One region of the Psychrobacillus sp. INOP01 genome, then DNA from elsewhere that is predicted to be linked to it. Evidence: riboswitches for the same ligand, from Rfam matches in the RefSeq annotation. Region 1 holds a riboswitch; the other holds the start of a gene.

Region 1 (3,204 bases):
ATGGCTACATCCCGCGCATGAAAGCGGCGATTGAAGCACTTGGATACGAACGTGAAAAGCTAGAAGTATCAATTATTCAAATGGTTCAATTATATAAAGACGGCGAAAAAATGAAAATGAGTAAACGTACAGGGAAAGCTGTAACAATGCGTGAGCTTGTGGAAGAAGTAGGGCTAGATGCAGTACGCTATTTCTTCGGTATGCGTTCAGGTGACTCACATATGGACTTCGATCTAGATTTAGCTGTTTCTCAATCAAATGAAAACCCAGTGTTCTATGCACAATATGCACATGCACGTATTTGTTCGATTTTACGATCAGCAGAAACACAAGGAATGAAAGTATCGACGGATTCACTTGAATTATTGCAAAGTGAAAAAGAATTAGATTTACTGAAAAAAATTGGTGACTTCCCACAAATAGTTGCAGATGCTGCAAAACTTCGTGCACCTCACCGTATTGCAATTTACATCCAAGAATTAGCTACGACATTCCATAGCTTCTATAACGCAGACAAGGTATTAAATGCCGATAATCTTCCACAAACAGAAGCACGTCTGGCGCTTGTAACAGCAGCACGCCAAACAATCGCAAATGCATTACGCCTGCTTGGTGTCTCTGCTCCAGAACAAATGTAAAAATACTTCTTTTAACGCTTCGACTTCGGTCGAAGTGTTTTTTTGTCGTTTGGAGATGTATAACTCACGGTAGATGTTCATCAAAAGGCATTATTAGCGATAATGAGAGCAACAGGTTCGGTATTATGGGCTACACTATTCATAATTTCTAGTATTATTCTTGTTCAAGTTCCAGTAGCGTATATGTTGTCTCATTTTACAGATATGGGTATCAAAGGTATACGGCTTGCATATCCGATTGTGTTTATAGTCAATCTAATCGCGCAATATTTGTATTATCGTTTTAATAGGAAACGAAAATTATTAATGACAATATTAGAATAATCTTTCAGAAAATTTGCTAGTCGACAGGTGAATGATTTCATGTATAATGAAATCGATGCATCAATAATAATTTTTAACATAAAGGTGCTTGCTAATAAACTAGCAAGTTAAAAGGGAAGCTGGTTCAAATCCAGCACGGTCCCGCCACTGTATATGATAGGGTTCTATCATGAGTCAGAAAACCTGCCTTTATGAGTCTACACATTAATACCTACGAGGATAGGTTTCGTGTAAGTCGGCTTGGCAATTGGTAACCTCGCAGATTTATACCTATTCTATCTCTTGTTCATTGGACGAGAGTTTTTTTATTTTTGAGAATAATGGGGGAAAAGCACATGAAGAAATTATGGCAATTATGGATGACATCCGCGCTTGCAGTATTATTGCTAGTAGGATGCGGACAAAAAGAAGAAATACCTATCGCAGATAACGGCAACGCACAAGAGGAAGTAGTTGTAGATGAAACAACTTTCCCATTAACAATGACCGATGCAGTTGGTAATGAAATTACATTGGAAGAAGCGCCAAAAACGATCGTTTCTATGCAACCAAGTAATACGGAAATCTTATTTGCACTTGGTTTAAATGATGAAATCGTTGGTGTTAATGATTACGATAATTATCCAGAAGAAGCACTTGAAAAAGAGAAAATCGGTGGTATGGAATTCAATGTAGAGAAAATCGTATCAATGAACCCGGATATCGTATTTGCGCATGAGTCTGCCCTAGGTATGGGTGAAGCTGGATTACAACAAATTCGCGATGCAGGCGTGAAAGTTTTCGTAGTGAAAAATGCAACGGACTTCAATGAAACATATACAACAATTGAGCAAGTTGGTCGTGCTACTGGCAAATTTGAAGAAGCACAAAAAATTGTAGAAGACATGAAAGCAAAAGTAGAAGAAGTAAAAGAGAAAGTGGCAAAAGTTGAAACAAAGAAAACAGTATTCGTAGAAACTTCAGATGTTCCAGAAATTTATACACCTGGTAAAGGGACATTCATGCAAGAAATTTTAGATATGGTGAATGCTGAAAATATTGCTGCCGATCAAGAAGGCTGGTTTATAATGGAGCCAGAAGAAATTGTTAACCGTAATCCGGACGTAATTATAGTGATGTATAGCTATGTCGAAGGAATTGTGGATAGTGTGAAAGCTCGTGATGGTTTTGATTCTATTACGGCTGTGAAAAACAATGAAGTTATACAAGTAGATGAAAACCTAACAAGTCGTACAGGTCCGCGTCTTGCAGAGGGGTTAGAAGAAGTAGCAAAAGCAATTTATCCAGAGGCTTTTAGTGAGTAAAGCCTTGATCGGCTACATCTTGTCCATAGTTGCACTATTAGTAGCAATTTGGCTTGGTGTATCGGTCGGATCCGTAAAGGTACCGATCAGCACATTATGGGATACGGGAGCAGATGCAATCGCGACCAATATCGTTTGGAAAATTCGCATGCCACGTGTTGTGCTTGCAGGGCTAGTTGGTGCATCACTAGCCATTGCAGGTGCTGCATTTCAAGGGTTATTAAAAAATCCGCTTGCCGATCCTTATACGTTAGGAGTGTCGTCCGGTGCCTCAGTAGGTGCCGTGGCTACGCTCTTTTTCGGTATTTCGGTGCCATTTTTAGGGATATTCACGTTACCAGTTTTCAGTATGATTGGTGCTCTAGTTACAATGTTACTCGTTATTACTTTTGCAAAGCTAGTCGACCGTGCGATGAAAATGGAAACAATAATTTTGACTGGTATTATTTTTAGTTCTTTTTTAGGTTCTGTAATTTCGTTGATGATAGCACTGACAGGGGAAGAATTGAGACAAATCATTGGATGGCTACTCGGAAGTGTATCGATGAGGGGCTGGAGCTTCGTGCAAATGGCTTTACCGTTTGTAATTATTGGTACCTTTTTATTGTGGTTAAATAGAAGAGAGTTAAATGCGATGCTATTTGGAGAAGAGCGAGCAAAGCATTTAGGGGTCAATGTGAAACAACGGAAAATGATGATTTTAATCGGCGGTTCCATGCTGACGGGAACGGCGGTCGCTGTATCTGGAACGATTGGATTTGTAGGACTAGTCGTTCCACATATGACGAGGCTGCTATTTGGCTCAGATAACCGACATGTGTTGCCGCTAAGCTTTATAAATGGTGCAGCTTTATTAATCATTTGTGATTTAGTATCTCGAACGATTATTTCGCCAACGGAGCTGCCAATTGGTGTTATTACGGCATTTGTTGGGGCAC
Region 2 (3,204 bases), 470 kb from region 1:
CGCGTCGATGTAATGGTTCATCTGTCTCCCTCACCCCGCTGGAGTAATCACCTTGCACTACAATCAATATAGAGTGTAGTACTTCATTGGAAGATTTAGCATAACATATTGCTTAGATGATAAGATTACCCAAAGTTAATGTAGGAATAAAATCATCCTTATCTTTACTTATTTCCAAATGATACATGAATATTTAAGTGATATTGTATTCAATTATCCGTTTCTTCAAGTGAATTTTGTTGATTGGAGCGCAGGGCGGCGACTCCAGTGGGAACAGCGCGAGCTGAAGACCCTGGACGGAGCGTAGCGAAAATCTTTTTTGCGACGAGCCTTGCGCAGGAGCAAAGGAAGCGGCTGAAGCCGTGCCCACGGAAAGCGTCCGCCCGAAGCGGAAATCAACGGCATCGGCATATCTAGTTTTTTTTTTTCTTAGAGGACCGGGAGTCTTTTTGCCCGGTTTTTCTTATATTTGAATATGTAGGTGTTGTTTTGGAATATAAAATGTTGAATTGTCCGCTGTTCGCCAACATGTTACTATAAGGTCACTGTCTCCAAGCTCATTTAGTAAATGTGTTATTAATAGAGTGTAAAACACTATTATCTCGCTTTGGGCTAGGATAATAAATATGTAACACCCCTTGAAGAGGAACGTCTAATTACAAAAAGGGGAATACATCTATGAAAAAGGTAATTTCACTCTGTATTTTATTTATTGCTCTTATATTTGCAGGGTGTCAAAATGAAGAAAACTCAGCTAATACAATTGGGGAACAAAATAATGTTCCCGACTACACACCTTCATCTGAGGATGTTGTAGATATGCATGGAGAAATTGAAAATAAAGAGAGATTCGAAGAGTTTCTAAATAATGTTGAAAAAAACCAAAAGGATAGTATTAGAGTAGTTAGTTATACCACAGAAGGTGATCCAATGCTGAAGGATCTTGAATATGATGGTGGAGTTATAAAATATACAACAGACACAAGAAGAGATAAATTTGGAGTAGGAAGCATAAGTAATACATCTTGTACTTCAGTTGAGGTCGTTGAAACCACAGAAAGAACTGATTACCTTCTGGAAGGCTGCGATAATAAAGTAGATAATATTATTTTAGTCACTTGGAAATAGCAGGGGACGGGTTTTTCTTGAGGTTTTCATATTTAGAATTATATTATCTATTGCTCACTTAAACACAATATGTTAGATTATATAAATGAACTAAACACAATATATAGTATGTTAACGATAAAAAGGTACCTTTATGGTTTAAAAGGGAATTCGGTAAAAGCCGAAGCTGTCCCCGCAACTGTAAGTGTGGACGACTGTTGAATAGCCACTGCGAGCAATCGTGGGAAGGCCAGCAGAAGAGTGAAACACGAGCCAGTAGACCTGCCTCTTCATCGGTAAGCAACACTTTCTTCGGGGGTTGAGAGGTGGGAGCGAAGGCCTCTATCTCTAATGATCGATATGTCTTGTTGTATCCTACACTTTTAATTTTGAGCGATGGCTCAGCCGAAGATGGCTGTGACATCGCTTTTTGTATTGTAGTTTAAATGTGTGTACCACATAAAGAGCGGTAAGTACCACATAAAACAATCCAAGCACCACATAACCGAGGACAAGCGCCACATAACTGTACTCGATAAAAATATAGGAGGAATTCAAATGATAATCAGCTCAAACACAACTAAACAAGAAGTACTACATAATCTAACAAAAGAATTTGGGGAAGAAAAAATTGCTCCTCTTATAAAAACACATGAAAGATGGATGCAAAAGCACCCAGAAGGTACAATAGCCGCTTGGTCTAAGTCAATGTCATTAGAAGCCTTAAGCTTTCTAGATGAACAAGAAACGTACTGGACCTTTGTAGCTGCACGAGTCCATCTAGCCGAGGTTTACGAGCAAGTAGCTGAGAGAAGAAACACAACTGCGGATGCAGTGTACACAAAATTTGCAAAAAATGTACAGCACTTAAGTGAAAAAGGTATTTACGATAAACGTCTTAAACAAGTATATTCCCTACAGGAACTAGAGCAATTAGCTGAGATCCTTGTACCAGAGAGAGACTACTTGTTTACATATATTGGACTGAAAACGCTATTGGATCGCTATGTAGCGAAGGACTTTGATAAGTCTATTGTGGAACTGCCACAGGAACGATGGCTGGTTATTGCGATGACGCTTATGAAGGATGAGCAAGAAAATCGAATAGAGAAAATAAAAGAAGCATACTGGGCAATGAGCAACCTATATATGACAGTAGCAACACCAACACTTTCTAATGCAGGTAAGCCACATGGGCAACTTTCTAGCTGTTTTATAGACACGGTAGATGATAGTCTTCAAGGAATATACGATAGCAATACCGACGTAGCAACTCTTTCAAAATTTGGTGGTGGTATCGGTGTTTATATGGGTAAAGTGCGTAGCCGTGGGTCTTCTATTAGAGGCTTTGTAGGAGCCTCTAGTGGTGTACTCCCTTGGATAAAACAGCTTAATAATACGGCAGTAAGTGTGGATCAGCTTGGGCAACGTCAAGGAGCGGTAGCTGTTTACCTAGATGTGTGGCATAAAGATATCTTTACATTTTTAGATCTACGTTTAAATAATGGGGATGATCGTCTCCGTGCGCACGACATTTTTACTGGTGTGTGCTTGCCAGATTTATTTATGGAGAAAGTAGATGCTAGAGAGGAATGGCATTTATTTGACCCGCATGAAGTTCGCCAGCTAAAAGGCTATTCGTTAGAAGATTTCTATGATGAAAAACGTGGAGATGGTTCGTTCCGCCAAAAATATGAGGAATGCGTCAGTGATCATCGTTTGTCTCGAGAAACAGTTCCTGCTATCGACTTGATGAAGCGAATTATGCGGTCTCAGCTAGAGACTGGTGTGCCATTTATGTTTTACCGCGATGAGGTCAATCGTAGCAACCCGAACAAACATGCTGGGATGATTTATAGTAGTAATCTTTGTACAGAAATTTTCCAAAACCAAAGTGCAACAACATTCGAGTCGATTCAAATTGAGGATGATATCATTGTCACTCGTCGTAAGCCAGGGGACTTTGTCGTATGTAATTTATCTTCTATTAATCTAGGACGAGCAGTTCCGGCAGATGTATTAGAAAAGCTCATAAAAATTCAAGTTCGAATGCTCGATAACGTGATTGACCTAAATATGATTCCAGTTCCTCAAGCA

Evidence for each region. Region 1 has a riboswitch for cobalamin ahead of KD050_RS14285 (ABC transporter substrate-binding protein). Riboswitches for the same ligand answer to the same signal wherever they lie in the genome.
Region 2: linked by a shared signal. The riboswitch ahead of KD050_RS12060 (ribonucleoside-diphosphate reductase subunit alpha) and the one ahead of KD050_RS14285 (ABC transporter substrate-binding protein) in region 1 are both predicted to bind cobalamin.

What each region holds. Positions count from the first base shown of each region.
Region 1 covers NZ_CP073315.1:2,847,275-2,850,478, forward strand. Annotated here, with positions in the region: gene argS (arginine--tRNA ligase) at 1-638, shown strand, start outside; gene KD050_RS14280 (hypothetical protein) at 741-962, shown strand; cobalamin riboswitch at 1,028-1,168, shown strand; gene KD050_RS14285 (ABC transporter substrate-binding protein) at 1,298-2,266, shown strand; gene KD050_RS14290 (FecCD family ABC transporter permease) at 2,271-3,204, shown strand, end outside.
Region 2 covers NZ_CP073315.1:2,374,138-2,377,341, forward strand. Annotated here, with positions in the region: gene KD050_RS12055 (DUF4362 domain-containing protein) at 679-1,128, shown strand; cobalamin riboswitch at 1,235-1,412, shown strand; gene KD050_RS12060 (ribonucleoside-diphosphate reductase subunit alpha) at 1,666-3,204, shown strand, end outside.